3 regions of the Morganella morganii genome follow, and region 2 is predicted to be linked to each of the others. Evidence: predicted binding sites of a transcription regulator. Region 2 holds the regulator's gene; each other region holds the start of a gene.
The links. Region 2 encodes PurR, which represses purine synthesis genes. Its sites were predicted from a motif close to CANGCAAACGTTTGCNTG; they were not measured.

Region 1 (6,679 bases), 110 kb from region 2:
GAAGATGCGCCTTTTTGCGCATCTTCTGTTTTACAGGGAATGAAAAATTATGTCTGATGCCGCACTGCCGCTGCCCGCTTCCCGCCGTAAACGGTGGGGATTTGCCCTGCTCTGGCTGCTGTTTCTGGCACCTTTCTTTTTTCTGACTTACGGACAGGTCAATACCTATACCGCTTCGCTGCCGTCAGTCCCTTCTTTTGCGTTCAGCTGGGAAACACATATTCCGTTTCTGCCGTGGACAATTATTCCGTACTGGAGCATCGATCTCTTCTACGGATTATCCCTGTTTATCTGCACCTCTCTGCGCGAACAGTGTATTCACGGGCTTCGGCTGGCAGTTGCGTCACTGACAGCCTGCGCCGGGTTCCTGATCTTTCCGCTGAAATTCAGTTTTCTCCGTCCGCAGACAGACGGTACCGCAGGCTGGATGTTTGACCAGCTGGAGATGTTTGATCTGCCGTTTAACCAGGCCCCTTCTCTGCATATCATTCTGCTGTGGCTGCTGTGGCTGCGCTTCCGGGCGCACACACCGCAGAAATGGCAATGGCTTCTGCACCTGTGGTCAATTCTGATCTTAGTTTCTGTACTGACAACCTGGCAGCACCATTTTATTGATGTGATCACCGGTGCCGCCACCGGTGTGGTGATAAGCTATCTGCTGCCGGTAAGTACACGCTGGCAGTGGGCCCCGCACCGTATCCGCCGCGGCTATCAGCTGGCCGGACGGTACGCCGTTATTTCGCTGGTGCTGATAACAGCGGCTGTCGTGATAGGTGGTCAGGGCTGGTGGCTGCTGTGGCCGGGGCTGGCATTTTTATGCATCACGGCGGGTTATCTCGGGGCCGGCGCATCAGTGTTTCAGAAGGACAGCGCCGGGCGCATTTCACCCTCTGCCGCACTCCTGCTGCTGCCATACCGGATTGCGGCGCAAATCAGCTATTACTGGTATGCAAAACGGTGCCGTCACACCAGTGTGGTCAATGAGCATATCGCGCTGGGTGGTTATCCTGCCGCACCACTGACGGCTGCCGCCGTACTGGATATGACAGGGGAATTTCCCCGCAGCCGCTATACCGCCGAGCTGGCTTATCACTGTCAGCCGCAGCTGGATCTGTTTCCGCTGACAGAGATGCAGATTGAAACGGCGGTGAACAATCTCAGCCGCCTGGCGCAATCCGGTCAGGTTTATGTACACTGTAAACTGGGTTACACCCGCAGTACGACTGTGGTGATCGCCTGGCTGATACGCGCCGGGCTGGCAGACAATGTGGAACAGGCGCTGGCGGCTGCCAGACAGGCCCGGCCGCAGATTGTCCTGCGGGAACAGACAATTGCCGCCCTGACCCGCTGGGCAGCCCGTTACGGAAAAAACGATGAATAACAGACCTCATGACGAACAGATAATTGTGATTTTTACGGCGGGCTGGCGTTTTTTGGCTGCCTTATCGGTGATGGCCTTTCTGACGCAGTTTCTGCTTTATATTTCCGGTTTTTCCGGTGAATATCCGATGGCGGCGGGGATCCTGTTCTTTCTGTGCGCCATGTATTTTATCTTCCGGTTGTGGCTGGATCACCATCTGTTCCGCCGCCTGGCACAATCGTCCGATACCGATATTTTTGATGAATCCCTGACGACGCTGTTTCCGGGCAGAGCACAGCACACCCACTTCTCACAGCGCTGGCGCGGCACAAAACGGCTGTTTCAGCAGGGCGCTCTCTGCATGGTGCTCCAGTGGGGAGTGACGGTGATTGCCCTGCTTAACTGATGGTCACAGCCGCAGGATATCTTTGACAAACGGAATGGTCAGTTTGCGCTGGGCAACAATCGAGGCGTGATCAAGCCTGTCGAGCATATCAAACAGTGTGCGCATCTGACGGTCGAGGCGTTTTAAGATAAAGCGCCCGACATCTTCCGGCAGCTCAAACCCGCGCAGCTTTGCCCGCAGTTGCAGTGCCTGAATTTTTTCGTCATCACTAAGCGGATGAAGTTTGTAAATCTGCCCCCAGTCAAGACGGGAAGCGAGATCCGGTAACTGCAGCGGGATCTGACGTGGTGGTCTGTCCCCGGTGATCAGCAGACAGGTCTTGCCGGTCTCCAGAATACGGTTATAGAGATTAAACAGCGCCATTTCCCACTCTTCATCCCCCGCAATACACTGCACATTATCAATACAGACCAGCGACAGATGCTCCATACCTTCCAGCACATCCGGCACAAACCAGGCGCGCTTATCCAGCGGCACATAGCCGACCGCCCGGTCTTTGGAAGAGACTTCGGCACAGGCCGCATGCAGCAGATGACTTTTACCGCCGCCGTCACGGGACCAGAAATAGAGATAACTGCCGTGCGGCTGATTGATAGCCGCCTGAATAGCGGATAACAGGGATGCGTTTTCCCCTGCGTAGAAACTGTTGAAAGTCTCATCATCAGGGAGAGAGAGCGGTAATGACAGCTGAGATGGCGTGTTCAGAGTTACCTCGGCCAACGGGTGAACAAACACCGTTAGTTTAACATAAATTCACCGGCTAAATGAACCTTAACAACATACTTCCCGTACTCAGTGACGGAAAAAGCCGCAGAACCTACATGCCCGGCTTTACGGGCTCATCAGTCACTGCGGCTTTTTTCTGCTATCAGAATCAGTCTTTCTTCACTTCATCCAGATTCACATCCACCACCCGCTCTTCCGGACGGATAATATTCACCAGACGGAACACCAGTGCCAGACCAATGCCGACAACCGTTGCCAGTGCCATCCCTTTCAGTTCAGCCGCACCGATATGAATGGTCGCACCACTGACACCGATAATCAGGATAACCGCCGTCAGAATCAGGTTCTGCGGCTTGTTGTAATCCACTTTGGAATCAATCAGCACGCGGATACCGGATGCACCGATAACCCCGTACAGCAGCAGTGATACCCCGCCCATCACCGGCACCGGCACAGCAGCAATGGCTGCCGCCAGTTTACCGACACAGGAGAGCAGAATCGCCAGTACCGCTGCCCCGCCGATAACCCAGGAGCTGTACACTTTGGTGATGGCCATAACGCCGATGTTTTCGCCGTAGGTGGTGTTCGGTGTGGAGCCGAAGAAGCCGGACAGTACGGTCGAGAAGCCGTTGGCAAACATCGAACGGTGCAGACCCGGGTCTTTCATCAAATCACGTTTGACAATATTCGCCGTGACCACCAGGTGACCGACGTGTTCGGCAATCACCACCAGCGCGGCCGGTAAGATGGTCAGAATAGCGAACCACTCAAAACGCGGTGTGTAGAACGTCGGCAGTGCAAACCACGGAGCTTCACTTACCGGGGTCAAATCCACCGCGCCCATAAAGAAGGCCAGCGCATACCCGGTCAGTACTCCGATAAGGATCGGAATAATCGCCAGGAAGCCGCGGAACACCACAGAGCCGAGAATCGTCACCCCGAGAGTGGTCAGGGAGATAATCAGCGTGGTGCTGTCCGGAGACGCACCATCCGCGATTTTCAGCCCGGCCATACCGGCAGCGGTTCCTGCCAGTTCAAGACCGATGACCGCCACAATCGCACCCATGGCCGCAGGCGGGAACAGCACGTTGATCCAGCCGCGTCCGGCGATTTTGACAATCCCCGCCACCAGCATAAATAACAGCCCGCAGATGATAAACCCGCCGAGAGCGAGTTCATACCCGAGCGGCAGTAAAATCAGCACCGGTGAAATAAAGGCAAAGCTTGAGCCCAGGTACGCCGGGATTTTTCCTTTACAGATAAACAGATACAGCAGCGTCCCGATACCGTTAAATAACAGGATCGTGGCCGGGTTTACCTGAAACAGGATCGGCACCAGAACGGTAGCACCGAACATCGCAAACAGGTGCTGTAAACTTAACGGAATGGTGACCAGCAGTGGTGGGCGTTCATCGACTTCAATAACGCGGCGCGTCATCTTAAACCTCTTAAATGATTACTCAGGGATATGCCAAAAAAAAGCCGACTATCAAGTCGGCTCATTAACTTATTTCGTACCAAATATCTTATCGCCCGCATCACCCAGGCCCGGCACAATGTAACCGTGTTCGTTAAGGTGATCGTCGATGGATGCGGTATACAGCTCAACATCCGGGTGGGCTTTTTCCAGCGCTTTCAGACCTTCCGGCGCTGCAACCAGCACAAGGATTTTAATCGCGGTGCAACCTGCTTTTTTCAGCAGATCGATGGTAGCGATCATTGAACCGCCGGTTGCCAGCATCGGGTCAACCACCAGCGCCATACGCTCTTCAATATTAGAGGCTAATTTCTGGAAGTACGGTACCGGCTCCAGTGTTTCTTCATCACGGTAAACACCGACAACACTGATACGGGCACTCGGGATGCTTTCCAGCACACCGTTCATCATACCGATACCCGCACGCAGGATTGGCACAACGGTAATCTTTTTACCCTTGATTTGTTCAATTTCGACCGGACCACACCAGCCGTCAATTGTCACTTTCTCAGTTTCTAAGTCTGAAGTTGCTTCATAGGTCAGCAGGCTACCGACTTCTGAGGCCAGTTCACGAAAGCGTTTTGTGCTTATATCATGATCTCGCATCAGGCCAAGTTTGTGTTTAACGAGCGGGTGTTTTACCTCGACGACTTTCATGGGTTCTCCTACTGTGTAAGCCCTGGCGGACAAAAAAATCGCGAGATTATACCGCTTTTCTTTCGCAGCGCCACCCCGGATTTGTTGATTATAGTCAATTATCACGCGTTTCATGTTTGTTACATGAATAAGTGTGATCTGACGCATTTTGACAAAAACCGGCGTAAATCCTCTCGCAAACGTTTGCGTGGCCTGTTAGAATAGCCGCGTTTTCGATACACCCACTTACTTGCAATCGCCGTTGGGGGCCGCAGTGACTGACAAAACTTCCCTGAGTTACAAAGATGCCGGTGTTGATATTGATGCCGGTAATGCCTTAGTTTCCCGTATTAAGCATGTTGTCAAAGAGACACGCCGTCCTGAAGTTATGGGCGGGCTGGGTGGTTTCGGTGCGCTGTGTGCGGTACCGCAGAAATATAAAGAACCGGTGCTGGTTTCCGGCACCGACGGCGTCGGCACCAAGCTGCGCCTGGCGATGGATCTGGCGCGTCATGACACTATCGGTATTGACCTCGTCGCCATGTGTGTGAACGACCTGGTGGTCGCCGGTGCTGAGCCCCTCTTCTTCCTCGACTATTACGCGACCGGCAAACTGGATGTCGATACTGCCGCCCGGGTGGTCACCGGTATTGCCGAAGGCTGCAAACAGGCGGGTTGTGCGCTGGTCGGTGGTGAAACCGCTGAGATGCCGGGCATGTATCACGGCGATGATTATGACGTGGCCGGGTTCTGTGTCGGTGTGGCGGAAAAATCAGAAATCATCGACGGCAGCAAAGTCCGCGCCGGTGATGTGCTGATAGCACTGGCCTCCAGCGGCCCGCACTCCAACGGCTATTCTTTGATCCGCAAAATCCTTGAGGTCAGCAAAACTGACCCGGCAGCCACAGAGCTTGACGGCAAATCACTGGCGGATCATCTGCTGGCACCGACAAAAATCTATGTTAAATCTGTGCTGAAACTGATCGAAAACACCGATGTTCACGCCATCGCCCACCTGACCGGCGGCGGTTTCTGGGAAAATATCCCGCGTGTATTACCGGCCTGCACCCAGGCGCGGATTGATGCCTCATCCTGGCAGTGGCCGTCTGTCTTTAACTGGCTGCAAAAAGCCGGGAATGTGGAAGACTATGAAATGTACCGCACCTTCAACTGTGGTGTCGGTATGGTGATTGCGCTGCCGGCAGCGTCTGTGCCTGCCGCCCTCGCCCTGCTGACAGAGGCGGGTGAAAATGCATGGCTGATCGGTGATATCGCGGTCTGCCGTGAAGATGAACCACAGGTCATCATCCGCTGATGAAAAAACGCCTTGTTGTCCTGATTTCCGGCAGCGGCAGTAATCTGCAGGCGTTGATTGACGCCTGCAATTCAAAAGCTCTCAATGCGGAAATTGTTGCGGTCTTCAGTAATAAAGCGGACGCTTACGGGTTACTCCGCGCACAACAGGCCGGTATTCCCGCACTGGCACTCAGTCCGGCGGAATTCTCTTCACGGGATGATTTTGATGCCGCATTGCAGGCACAGATTGATGAGTATCAACCGGATTTACTGATCCTCGCCGGATATATGCGGATTCTGACACCCGCCTTTGTCCGCCATTACCACGGCAGAATGCTCAATATCCACCCGTCTCTGCTGCCGAAATATCCGGGTCTGCATACACACCGCAAAGCGCTGGAGAACGGCGATGCCGAACACGGTACCTCTGTACATTTTGTCACGGAAGAGCTGGACGGCGGCCCGGTCATTTTACAGGCACGCATTGCCGTTCTGCCGGATGATACTGAAGACACTCTCACCGCCCGGATACAACAGGAAGAACACCGCATCTATCCGCAGGTGGTTAACTGGTTTGTGCAGGGGCGTCTGGCACTGAAAGAAGACGGGATATATCTGGACGGGAAATTATATTTTCACAATACGCTCTGATTCTCTCCGCCCGGTTTTTCCGGGCGTTTTTCATAACTACCGCAGTTTCGCCATCTCATTAAGATACGCTTTGCGCTGTCCGGTATAATTCCACCACGGCTGTGCCGGTTGTCCTGCAAGAAAATCA
Region 2 (6,679 bases):
GTCTGACATTACCGATACCTTTATCGCCCCGCCGTGCCCGGAGCAGATTGACATTCTTTATCAGGATGAGCACCTGCTGCTGATTAACAAACCTGCAGGGCTGCTCAGTCTGTCGGGAAAGAATCCGCAGAATCTGGATTCCGTGCATTACCGGCTGGTACAGCTGTTTCCCGGCTGCACACTGGTACACCGGCTGGATTTCGGCACATCCGGGCTGCTGCTGGTAGCCCGTAACAAAGCCATTAATGCCGCGCTTTGCCGTCAGTTCAGTGAACGGACTGTGGAGAAAGGCTACAGTGCCCTGCTGTGCGGGCATCTGAATGAGAATGAAGGAATAATTGATGCGGCGATTACCAAAGATCCGGCGTTGTTTCCGCGCATGACGATATGTGCTGTCCGGGGGAAACCGGCCCGTTCACATTATCAGGTGACTGAGCGCTTTTATTATGAAACTGAGGACGGGCTCTCTCTGCCGGTCACCAGGGTGGCACTGACACCGGAAACCGGCCGCACGCATCAGCTCCGCATTCATTGTCAGTATCTGGGCCATCCGATTTTAGGGTGTGATCTCTATGGCGGGAAACTATTGCCGGGCACCGGAAATATTCCGCGGCTGATGCTGCACGCCGGGGAACTGGATTTTGTGCATCCGGTCAGCGGCGAACCGGTTAATGCCCGCAGTCCCTGTCCGTTCTGAACAGGGAAGCAGGCAGATGCGGATCACCACATCAAATCATCCGGGATTTTAAAATCAGCATACGGATCGTCTTCATCCGCTTCGTCCTGCGCCAGCGCATTATTTAACACAATGCTTTCCGCATCACGCTGTGTGATTTTATCTGCAACAACCGCCGGGATAATGGCATATTCACTCACACTGCTGTTTTCCGTGCTTAACCGGGCTATCGCCAGACGGCCGCTGATCAGCTGAGACTGTGTGGTTTTGTCCACGGCAATGCTTTTAATCACGTTGTTGTCAGTGAAATTAAAATCAATGCTGCCTTTTGAAATAATGATCCGGTTCATTTCAATCAGCTGCTTCACCTGAGCTTTATATTCTCTGGATAAAACAGCCTGTTTTTGCTGCTCACTCAGCTGTTTATCACGCTCAAGCTGCGCTTTTTTATTCTCTTCCACCGCTTCTCTGGCCTCACGGGCCTGAACGCGTGATTTTTTTGCTGTTCTGCGGACTTTATCCATTTTTTTGCTGGTCACCAGTCCGGCTTTCAGCATCTGCTCTTGTAATGTGAGTTTTGTCATTGTCTTTTCTGAATCAGTTTAATATTGCAGGTAATTATACCGGTAATTTTCAGGATTGTATCCGGCACGTCAGGCCAGCTGCATTTTCAGCCAGTAACCCTGCTGGCACAGACTGAAAAATTCTTTGTGCCGCGGAGAAATTGTTTTCGCTTTATCCCCCGTGACCGTCCAGACAATCCACTGTTCCGGGCACTGTTCGTCACCGGTCTGCACGATAGTTTCTATCTCTTCACTGCACATCAGCTCAATACCATCGCGGAACTGCCATTTGCGGACACGCCGGATCACTTCAGAGAGCTCATCTTTCTGATAATGGTCACAAATAACATTGCAATCAGTATGGTTTTGTATCGCGCGGGAAATATAGTCTGCCAGCATCGTGATCATTCTTGTACTTTTGTCATAGCGGAGATTGTAAAGGGTCTGCGGCCGGTTGACAAACGGCGGTCGTTGTCACGCTTTCTGTAAAATTGTTAAATTTGCGCGGATTTCAGCCGGTAAACCCGTTATATTTAAGATTCCGCAGTCATACGGGGAAGACAGAATGAAACGCTATTATAACTGGATCTGCCGCCATAAGCTGTACACCCTGCTTATCGCCTTTATTGTGACGGATATCATTTTGTGGGCGATTTTGTCTTTCACCATGTGAATAACATCACCCCGGTATTTCACGCTGTTTTTTATGACAAAACTTGTTAAGATAATTCGCAGAATAATAACAGTAACCCGTCTGTGACGAGGTTACTGATTTAACCTTAACAAGGAGAATGCAATGTCGTTTGAATTACCTGCACTGCCTTATGCAAAAAATGCATTAGCGCCCTATATTTCTGAAGAAACACTGGAATACCACTACGGCAAACACCACAACACCTATGTGGTTAATCTGAATAACCTGATCAAAGGCACCGCATTTGAAGGTAAATCACTGGAAGAGATTATCAAAACCTCTGATGCCGGTATCTTCAATAACGCTGCTCAGGTCTGGAACCACACGTTCTACTGGCACTGCCTGGCACCAAATGCCGGTGGCGAACCAACCGGTAAAATTGCTGACGTGATTAACAAAGCGTTCGGTTCATTTGCCGAATTCAAACAGCAGTTTACCGATTCCGCAGTGAAAAACTTCGGTTCCGGCTGGACATGGCTGGTGAAAAAAGCAGACGGCAGCCTGGCTATCGTCAATACCTCTAACGCGGCAACCCCGGTCAGCGGTAACGACAAACCAATCTTAACCGTTGATGTCTGGGAACACGCTTATTATATCGACTACCGTAATGCCCGTCCTAAATACCTGGAAAACTTCTGGGCATTAGTGAACTGGAAATTTGCGGAAGAAAACCTGGCGTAATCCGGAAACACATTATCCGGTAACACAATACAGTTGATCAAAAAAGGGCGGAATTTTCCGCCCTTTTGTACTGTAAGGGGTGAATCAGAAAAGCATTGTTGCAAATAATACGATCATAACCAGTGCTGCAACCGCGGTTGACAAACCATATTTCAGATCTGTATCCATTCTTATCTCCAAAATAGCTGCTTAGTGACCTGATGATGATTACCTGACATCCTGAATCATCAAATTAATTAAAACGGATGGTCTGACCGGAAAACCCGAATAGCTGACCATATCAATAACCATAGCACAGGTAATATTTTTTACTTTTGACCCGGATCAGACAACAATGCCTGTTTTTACAGAAATTTTTCTATTGTTACCGCATAATGGCACTATAATAGCAATCGATTAACCGAATAATAAAATACAGACCGGCAGGTCAGGAGTTGTTTTCATCATGGCAACGATTAAAGATGTGGCTAAGCGCTCGGGCGTCTCCACCACAACCGTCTCCCATGTCATTAATAATACCCGTTTCGTTGCGGAAGAAACGAAGGCGGCTGTCTGGGCTGCTATCAAAGAACTGCACTATTCACCGAGCGCCGTGGCGCGCAGTCTGAAAGTCAATAACACCAAGTCCATCGGGCTGCTGGCCACCTCCAGTGAAGCGCCGTATTTTGCGGAAGTGATTGAGGCGGTGGAAAACAGCTGCTACAGCAAAGGGTATACCCTGGTGCTGTGCAACTCTCACAATAATCCTGACAAACAGAAAGCCTACCTGGCGATGCTGGCACAGAAACGTGTCGATGGTCTGCTGGTGATGTGTTCAGAGTACCCGGATCAGCTGATTGCCATGCTGGAAGGCTACCGCAATATCCCGATGGTGGTGATGGACTGGGGCAAAGCGCGCGGGGATTTCACCGATGCGATCATTGATAACGCCCTGCACGGCGGTTATCTCGCCGGCCGTTATCTGATTGAACGCGGACACCGTGATATCGCGGTTATTCCGGGGCCGCTTGAGCGGAACACCGGCGGCAACCGTCTGGAAGGATTCCGCAAAGCCATGAAAGAAGCAGGTATTACGGTGCGCGATGAATGGATTGTCCAGGGCGATTTTGAACCGGATTCCGGTTATCAGGCCATGACACAGATTTTATCCGGCAAACAGCGCCCGACAGCGGTATTCTGCGGCGGTGATGCTATGGCGATGGGCGCAATTTGCGCGGCTGATGAAATGGGTCTGCGCGTGCCGCAGGATATTTCTGTGATCGGGTATGACAATATCCGTAACGCCCGTTACTTTACCCCTGCCCTGACCACCATCCACCAGCCGAAAGAGCGGCTGGGACAAATGGCACTGACCATGCTGCTCGACCGCATCGTCAACAAACGCGAAGATGCGCAGACCATTGAGGTGCATCCGCGCCTGGTGGAACGCCGCTCTGTAGCGGATGGTCCGTTTATCGATTACCGCCGCTGAGGATCAGCGCAGCCATTCGGCATTGAGCGTGTTGCTGTCCCCGAGATAATCGAGCAGCCAGCTCAGTGCCGGAGAGGTGTCTTTATCCACCCAGGTGATACAGCACGGGCTGTCCGGCAATGGCTGCTCTATCTTCAGTGCTGCCAGCCGCCCCGCTTTAATCAGCGGATCGGCGCGGTGCGCCGGCATCATTGCCACACACAATCCCGATTCCACACAGGCAATTCCGCGATCCCAGTCCGGCACCACCAGGCGGCGCTGATTATCCAGTGCCCACGTATCGCGTTTCGGCAGAGAACGTGAGGTATCTTCCAGACACAAACTCGGGTACGGCACCATCTCCTCATTGGTCAGGACATGACCGGCAGAGGCCAGCGGATGATCCGGACTGACTACCGCACGCCACGGCATAAAGCCCATATCGCGGAAATTGTAGCGCTCACCGATAGGAGATGCGCGTGTCGCACCGATTGCCACGTCCACCCGTCTGTCCACCAGCGCATCCCACACCCCGTTAAACACTTCCGGATAAATATACAACTCGATATCCGGGAAATGATGATAAAAATCCAGCAGAAGTCGCGTTATCCGTTCCGGTTTTACGATACAGTCAACGGCGATGCTGAATTGTCCGCGCCAGCCGTTGGCAATCATCTGGCACTGGTGACGTGTGGATTTCATTTTTTTGATGACATCACGCGCTTCTTTGACAAACAACGCCCCGGCAGGTGTCAGTTCAACATCGCGGTGACGCCGTTCAAACAGCGGAACCGCCAGCCACTCTTCCAGCTGGCGGACACTGTAGCTGATGGCAGAAGGCACCCGGTGCAGTTCCTCTGCCGCCGCACTGAAACTGCCTGTCCGCGCCACAGCATCCACCACATCCAGCGTATATTCTGACCACATAATCCTTCCTTTCAAAAAATTTCACAGCAGTGTGCAAATAATAACGTTTTACAAGGGAAAACTCGAATAGTTAAAATACTAACTCACGCATTACACTTATTTAACATTCAGGTATTTCTCTGTGACTGTCAATAAATCGCCTTCCCGCGGCTTTCTCTTTTATCTCGCCGGACTCAGCATGCTGGGTTATCTCGCGATTGATATGTATCTGCCTGCATTCGGTATGATGCAGGACTCTCTGAACTCCACAGCCAGCGCAATCAGCGCCAGTCTGAGTATCTTCCTGGTCGGTTTTGCCATCGGTCAGCTGTTATGGGGACCGCTCTCCGATAAAATCGGCCGTAAGCCGGTTCTGCTGATGGGCCTGAGCCTGTTTGCCCTGAGCTGTCTGGCCATGGTCTGGGTTTCCACCCCTGCCCAGTTATTATTACTGCGTTTTGTACAGGCCGTCAGTGTCTGCTCTGCCGCTGTCACCTGGCAGGCGCTGGTTATCGACCGTTATGACGATCACCGTGCGCAGCGTGTTTTTGCCGCAATTATGCCGCTGGTGGCACTCTCTCCGGCTCTGGCACCGTTACTGGGCGCATGGCTGCTCAACCACGGCGGCTGGCATGAAATTTTCCTCGTGCTCGGCGGTATCACCCTGCTGGTGCTGATCCCGACCCTGATGCTGAAAGAAAAGCATCATATCGCGCCGGATGCGGTCAAAACGGAAAAACAGAAAATTTCCTTCTTCCGTCTGCTGAAATCCCCGGTTTACAGCGGTAACGTGCTGATTTATGCCGCGTGCAGCGCCGGTTTCTTTGCCTGGCTGACCGGTTCGCCGTTTATTCTGCGCGATATGGGTTATAACCCGAATGATATCGGTCTGAGCTACATTCCGCAGACTATCGCCTTTATGGTCGGGGGCTACGGCTGCCGTGCCCTGTTGTCGCGGATTAACGGCAAAACATTATTACCGTTCCTGCTGGCCGGTTACGCCGTCAGTATGGTGGGCTTGTATGCTATGGCAAAATTCGGTAACCCGTCACTGGTGGCGATCCTGATCCCGTTCTGCTTTATGGCAGCAATGAATGGCGCGTCTTACCCGATTGCGGTATCAAACGCCCTGGCGGTTTACCCGGAACACAGCGGTAAAGCAGCAGCATTACAGAATGCCATTCAGCTCGGTTTATGCTCCGCGATCAGTTTCCTCGTTTCTGCCCTGATGCATGAGCCACTGCTCTCCACCACAGCAGTGATGGCGGCAACGGTGATACTGACCATCGGCGGTTATATTATCCAGCGCCGCCCTTCGCGCACCTCCGTGACTATTGCGGAACAAAATCAATAGATTGCACCTCCTATTAAGAATATTCCTAATTACAGGCCGTACTCAGGTACGGCCTTTTTTGTCATTGAATTTTAATTTCAGGCTCCTATACTTTTCTGACAATTCGTTTTAAATCCGGATTTTGAGCTTTGTTTTTGTTTTAACGATCACGTTAATACGCAGACTGTCACCCGATGACGGCCAATTACACCGGTTCTGTTGTTCCCGCGCAAAACGTCATAAATAAAGCACTCAGAATCCCGCTTTGATAAAAATTGGAGATAATATGAGTTCTGATTGTGTCGAAAATCAAAAAACGCCTGCCGACTCCTGGCAGCGGATTGCCTCCGATCTTTTAGACGAAGCCGGCATTGAG
Region 3 (6,679 bases), 760 kb from region 2:
GCGGTGATCCACCAGCCCGATATTGCTGCCGCAGCGTCCGGCGATCGGTTTAACCGCATAACCGGTCCGGCGCAGTTCGTCACTGAGTTCAAATTCTGTATCCAGCAGATAAGGATGATGCGGGAACAGCGACCACAGGATCGGCAGAATCGCTTTGTTGCCCGGGATCACCGTCCACAGTGGCTCAAATACACGGATTTCCGGGCGCAGCAGCACATCAATCAGCCGCACATCATCTCCATGACGCGGATGGCCGGTACGGATAGGCAGTGCGGAGTATGTCCGGTCGCTTTCACTTTCCTGACGCAGTTGTTCCAGCGCCGTTTCCCACGCCCAGGTTTTCCAGACACATTTAAGCACGCGCCCTTCACCGTCGATGACCTGTCCGCTTTCGTTCCAGCTCAGTTCATCCAGCCCGTGAATGACCCGGTATCCGTACCCTGCCGCCGTGATGGCCCGCGCCATATTGAGGGCGTGATAATCTTCCTCGCTGTCTTTATCCTGCATAATATGGATAAACGGCTTGGCCGAGGTGTGTTTCCAGATATCCGCCAGCATTTCTGACAGGCGTTCCCCCGGATCCCAGCCTTCGGTCAGCCCGCCCTGTTTCGCCCATTTATTAATAATCACCCCGGTTTCTGCATGACAGGAGGCAGAATCCGCATTGTATTCATACACTTTCAGACCGCGCTCATCCATGCAGAAATCCAGTCTGCCGGTCACCATATCGTGACGCCGGTTCTGCCAGGAGAGCCGCAGTCTCGGCCAGAGGATTTCCGGGATATTGAATAATTTAAGCAGATTGTCATCTTTCAGCACTTTCTCCGTGGCGTGCAGGTACATCAGATGGACTTCGTTGGTTGCCTGCATCAGTGCATTTTCGGCAGTCTCTGAAATGGTGAAATATTCATGCGGATCCGCATTCAGATTGTGGCCGTGATTGGCTTTGACATAGGCTTTTTCCATCGGATCCGATTCATCCAGCCATTTACCGGTGAAATCGGCTTTCTCATCCAGACGGGCGGCGTGCAGTGTCATCAGCGCGGGGTTAACCGCCGGTTCGGTCCAGGCATACTCATCATCAATTGTCTGGATCATCCAGCCGAGGATCTGTGTATCCGTGAAAGTATCTGACAGGGTGTAATAACCGTCTTTGACATGCATCGGCAGCTCGCGGGTCCACTGCTGACCGCGCGGCAGTTTATGGTGGATGACGTTCTGCTCCACAATCCGGACTTTATCCGCACACACCTGGGTTATCACCGCCACATGACCGGTGCGTTTAAATTCGCCCCCTTCCTGCCAGATAAGCAATGCCCCCGCTACCGGCGCCTGCTGGCAGCCGTTTTTAAACGCACGCAGCGGCAGAATACTGTCATCCACCACATGACGCAGAAAACGCAGGGAAAAAATCTCGTACGCCATACCGACATCGGTAAACACCACACCGTAATTGAGATACAGGAAGCGGCGGGCAAATTCCACACACTGCCATTTGTATCCCATATATTCATTTCCGATATAACTGCGGAAGGAAATATCATCCTCTTTCTCTGCTTCCGTGATGGTATCGTAGTCAGAGGAATAGATAGCCACACCGCCGGGCGCATAGCCCAGTAATGTGCCGAAAGGTTCATGCTCCGTGATGATTCCACTCATAGTACGGCCTTACTGATATGATTTAGATTGCCAATAATTGTGCTTACTGATAATCCAGTATACGCCCGTCCATAAAAAAACACCGATGCTTTTCTGCATCGGTGTCAATCACCACTCCGGGTTATGCTTAGTGAGTCAGATCACGTTGCCGGGCTTTCTTTTTTCGGATGATAACCATTAAAGAACAGGTTCAGGATCACCGCACTGACAGTGGCCAGCAGGATCCCGCTGTGCAGCAGCGGCTGTAAGAACATCGGCAGTTTGGCAAAGAAATTACCGGAGAGTGTCGGTGTCAGCCCGACCCCCAGGCTTATCGCCACAATATAGAGATTGTAATTATTGCCACTGTAATCAACACGGGACAGAATGCGGATCCCTGTCGCCAGTACCATGCCGAACATCACCAGCCCCGCCCCGCCGAGCACAAACTGCGGAATAGAGGCAATCACCACCGCCATTTTCGGCAGCAGACCAAAGATGATCAGGATAAATCCGGAGACTACACACACCCAGCGGCTGTGGACTTTTGTCACGCCCACCAGCCCGACGTTCTGGGAAAATGAGGTATGCGGGAAACTATTGAACAGACCACCGATAACTGTCCCGATCCCGTCCACCCGCAGTCCGCGCACAATGTCATCTTTTCCGACCGGACGGCCGACGATTTCCCCGAGCGCCAGGAACATCCCCATCGATTCAATAAAGACAATCAGCAGCACCACACTGAGGGTGATAATGGAAATCGGCTCAAACGTTGGTGTTCCCAGCGCCATCGGGGTAACCAGTTTGAACCAGGGCGCATCCGCATAGCCGTCGAAACTGACCTCATTGCACATCAGCGACAACACAAAACCAAAGATAATCCCCAGTAATACCGAGATATTACAGAGAAAACCCTTACAGAATTTGGTGATAAACAGGATAGACAGCAGAACCGCAAATGAGATACCGAGGTAGAGCGGATGACCATATTCCGGGTTACCTTTACCCCCGGCAGCCCAGTCGATCCCCACCTGCATGATACTCAGCCCGATAGAGGTGATCACAATACCGGTGACCATATTGGGGAAAAGCGGCATCAGTTTTCCCATCAGCGGGACTATCAGCGTTGTCAGTACCCCCGCCGCAATGGTGGCGCCGAAAATCCCCATCAGGCCGATATCCGGGTTGGCACCGATAGCCAGCATCGGCGTCACCGCCGCGAACGTCACAGACATAATCACCGGCAGACGGATACCGGCAAATTTCCCGATACCAATACACTGCAACAGTGTCACGATACCACAGCAAAACAGATCCGAACTGATAAGCAGTGTCACCACTTCCTTGCTCAGCCCCAGCCGGTCACCGATAACCAGCGGTACCGCTACTGCACCGGCATACATCACCAGTACGTGCTGTAATCCCAGCATCATCAGTTTTCCCGCAGGTAATATTTCTTCAACTTCGTCAATAACGGGCTTAACCGGTTCCTGTGCTTGATCCACACTATGATTGCTCATGAAACAGACTCCCTTACAACCGGGACTCCCCGGCTTCGATTCGAAGATCTCGGAAAATGACCCCTGGCGTCAGGGTGTCTCACTATGATGACGAACCCGGCCCGGGTATCTGTTCATCATTTAAACGATTGAGCAAAATTCAGACCAGCGCGATTTTTTATCAGCATAAATGCTGTGTTTCGTGACCGGATTCCGGTTTTTTGACGCATTTTGCCATTAAAAACGAGATACCCGCCGCATTTTTATTACCCCTGTGAAATGTAATTTTTCAGGACTCACGGCATGACAATCGATTGCCTTCTCAATTTAATAATCCCGGTTATCACATTGATAGCCGTGTATCACCGTATATTTCACCGGAACCGGCAGCCCGGGAGCCCGGGAGCCCGGCCCCCCTGCTCCTCATTGCGGACACGCGCCAGAAACTCACCGACAGCCGGTTCATCATAGTCTCCCGGCCACTGATACTGTTCATACCCGTTGTTATTAAACTGAAACCGGGGTTTCAGGAGAACTGATTCCCGCAGCGGAGAGTAATATCGTTATCCGGGAACACCAGAAAATAATATTTGATACCATACTCAGGTGTCTGATTATCCATTTATCCGCAACCTTTATGTACAGAACCACGCATTTATCATCACAGAGAAAACTGAAAGCACCGAGATAAAACGCGTCTTTCTTTTCTGATACCGGGACAACAAAGTACCATGGGATTTGCTTTGTAATCACTCTATTGTTAAGCGATTGATTGATATTTAATTGGCTTCACTGGCGGCTAATACGCTGAATTACTTGATTACCTTTAATTTTATTTCTTCCCGAACCATTTTCCAACCCTGAAAAAATTGTCTTTATTTTCATAATAAGCAGCCATTTATCAATATAAGAAAATCGCTCTGATAATTAACAGAAAAACCTCACAATTAAATAAGAAACTGAATACTCTTACTTATAAATATCTATTGTTTAAATATCCGCCGGGCACTTAAAGTTTTTCAGTATTTTATTAACCGGCTTTTCTTTATAATTTAATCCGTTGATATTTATATTGAGCTTTTTCCATCCAGTGCAGCAGCGCCCATTCGCCCATATCTGAACCATTAAATATTGGTAATGATCATGCTATCGGAGCAGTAACTGAGCCAGGATGCAAAGCCTGCATAACCTGCCGGGATTCCGTTCGCGGTTTTACAAATCTCACAGACGGACGGGATGCTGTCTCATATATAGCTTCGGCACAGGCTTCCGTCACAATCGTCACTGATGAACATCCCGTTAAAAATTCAATCAGTTTGGTTCGCGTGAATTTTTTGTGCAACAACGCTTTGCATGATGGCCTCTCCTGAAAGAAAAACACCCTGTCAGCATACCGCTCACAGGGGGGGGGGGGGTCATCTCATTAACCGCCCGCAGGCGGGCGGCTAAAGGATATTGCAGCAAATAACCGGATCGATTATTTTTTGTTTTTAAAATCAATGACCATACGGCCGGTAAATTTGCCCTGCTCCATCTCTTCAAAGATGGCATTAATGTCTTCAAGCGGGCGCATCGCCACTTTTGGTACCACTTTGCCTTCGGCACCAAAACGGAATGCTTCTTTCAGATCTTCGCGGGTTCCCACCAGCGAACCGACAACCTCGATACCGTCCAGTACCAGACGCGGAATACTCAGATCCATGGTTTCCACCGGCAGACCGACCGCCACAACACGCCCTGCGGCACGGACACTGCCGACCGCCGAGTTAAATGCGGATTTGGCTACTGCGGTAACGACCGCTGCATGCGCGCCGCCGAGGTCTTTCTGAATGATTTCATCGACATTATCGGTTTTCGGATTCAGGATCAGATCGGCGCCCATCTCTTTTGCCAGTGCCAGTTGTTTATCATTGACATCAATAGCGATCACTTTGGCATTAAAGACGTTTTTGGCATATTGCAGCGCCAGGTTGCCTAATCCACCGAGACCGTAAATCGCCAGCCACTGACCCGGTTTGATGCCGGAAACTTTAATTGCTTTATAAGTGGTGACGCCGGCGCAGGTAATACTGCTCGCCGCGGCTGAATCCAGACCATCCGGCACTTTTACCGCATAATCCGCAGTCACAATGCACTCTTCCGCCATACCGCCGTCCACGGTATAACCGGCATTTTTAACTTCACGGCAGAAAGTTTCTTTGCCGCTGTTACAGTATTCACAATGGCCGCAGCCACGGAAAAACCATGCAACACTGGCACGATCGCCGACTTTCAGTGAGGTGACCCCTTCCGCGATTTCCGTCACCACACCAATACCTTCATGCCCGAGGATCACACCGGAGACATCACCAAAATCAGCATTTTTTACATGCAGGTCAGTGTGACACACGCCGCAGCATTCCATTTTCAGCAGGGCTTCTCCATATTTCAGAGGGCGTAATGTTTTCTCTTTGATTTCTACGGTCTTATTTTTTGCGACAACAGCTGCTTTCATAGTTCACCTCAGTTATGGAACAACAGAAAAGTTATGTTCAGTTCAGCAACATAACGACCATTAACTGGTTTATTCTAGCGTGAAATACGGGATAATACTGCACTCTGAATGCCAATCATTTCAACTATCATTAATAAGAATTATTGCATTCAGAGTGTATCAGCTATTGCCTGTTACAGGCGGGATGCGGGATACGATGGTGCGGGCAGCGGCTCGCGGGGGTCATTTTCAACAGTACCGAACCGGATATCGCCATTGTTCCAGTCACTGACAGCCTGCTGTAGTGTCTGTACGTCGTAGCCGACAAAATTCCACCACATCATTATCCGTTCCTGCACCGGTGTACCGCCCAGCAACAGCAACCGCGAGCCCTTCATCAGTGTCAGTGTGACAGAGGACAACCCTTCACCGACATACACCAGCTCATTGGCGGTATAAACTTCACCGCGGTATGTCAGCTGGCCCTCCAGCACAAAGAGGCCGTATTCAAAGTCCGGCCGGGTATCGAGTGTGGTTTGTGTTGCCTGCTGTGCCAGCAAATCCATGCCGATCAGCGGGGAAAAATGCAGAACCGGCGAACGGTGATCACCATATTCGCCGGTCAGTAATGTGAAACTCACCTGGTCATGATGCCAGACAGGTAAATCAGGATAGTGGTCAAAGCGCGGCGCGATGGTGCTATCCGCCGGAGGTAAGGCAATCCAGAGCTGGGCGGCATGCAGACGGGCATTTCTGCCGGCGGAATCTTCGGTATGTGTGATACCGCGTCCGGCTGTCATCAGATTCACCTGTCCCGGGCGGATAATCTGCTCTGATCCGAGGCTGTCCCGGTGCAGCACCTCACCTTCCAGCATCCAGGTGAACGTCTGTAAGCCGATGTGCGGATGCGGCCCGACTTTCATGCCGTCATCCCCTTTGAAAACTGCCGGACCGGCATGATCCAGAAAACACCAGGCGCCTATCTGACGGCGCTCTTTTACCGGTAATGCACGGGATACCGGCACGCCGCCGACATCTTTAATCCGCGCGCTGATACGCTGGGGTA

Region 1: the regulator PurR is predicted to act here: its motif matches at 4,799-4,816, upstream of purM (phosphoribosylformylglycinamidine cyclo-ligase).
Region 3: the regulator PurR is predicted to act here: its motif matches at 3,444-3,461, upstream of JL661_RS04025 (nucleobase:cation symporter-2 family protein).

The regions. Positions count from the first base shown of each region.
Region 1 is NZ_CP069157.1:1,540,033-1,546,711, reverse strand. Features, by position in the region: gene JL661_RS07450 (dual specificity protein phosphatase family protein) at 50-1,381, shown strand; gene JL661_RS07445 (hypothetical protein) at 1,374-1,766, shown strand; gene hda (DnaA inactivator Hda) at 1,770-2,486, opposite strand; gene uraA (uracil permease) at 2,641-3,930, opposite strand; gene upp (uracil phosphoribosyltransferase) at 4,000-4,626, opposite strand; gene purM (phosphoribosylformylglycinamidine cyclo-ligase) at 4,880-5,920, shown strand; gene purN (phosphoribosylglycinamide formyltransferase) at 5,920-6,552, shown strand; gene JL661_RS07415 (helix-hairpin-helix domain-containing protein) at 6,589-6,679, opposite strand, start outside.
Region 2 is NZ_CP069157.1:1,646,669-1,653,347, reverse strand. Features, by position in the region: gene JL661_RS07945 (RluA family pseudouridine synthase) at 1-697, shown strand, start outside; gene JL661_RS07940 (DUF2058 domain-containing protein) at 721-1,260, opposite strand; gene JL661_RS07935 (hypothetical protein) at 1,330-1,638, opposite strand; gene sodB (superoxide dismutase [Fe]) at 2,036-2,614, shown strand; gene cydH (cytochrome bd-I oxidase subunit CydH) at 2,699-2,782, opposite strand; gene purR (HTH-type transcriptional repressor PurR) at 3,060-4,085, shown strand; gene punR (DNA-binding transcriptional activator PunR) at 4,089-4,991, opposite strand; gene punC (purine nucleoside transporter PunC) at 5,170-6,324, shown strand; gene cfa (cyclopropane fatty acyl phospholipid synthase) at 6,590-6,679, shown strand, end outside.
Region 3 is NZ_CP069157.1:882,657-889,335, reverse strand. Features, by position in the region: gene gss (bifunctional glutathionylspermidine amidase/synthase) at 1-1,659, opposite strand, end outside; gene JL661_RS04025 (nucleobase:cation symporter-2 family protein) at 1,800-3,161, opposite strand; partial or broken gene JL661_RS04020 (IS110 family transposase) at 4,312-4,521, opposite strand; gene adhP (alcohol dehydrogenase AdhP) at 4,618-5,634, opposite strand; gene JL661_RS04010 (pirin family protein) at 5,808-6,679, opposite strand, start outside.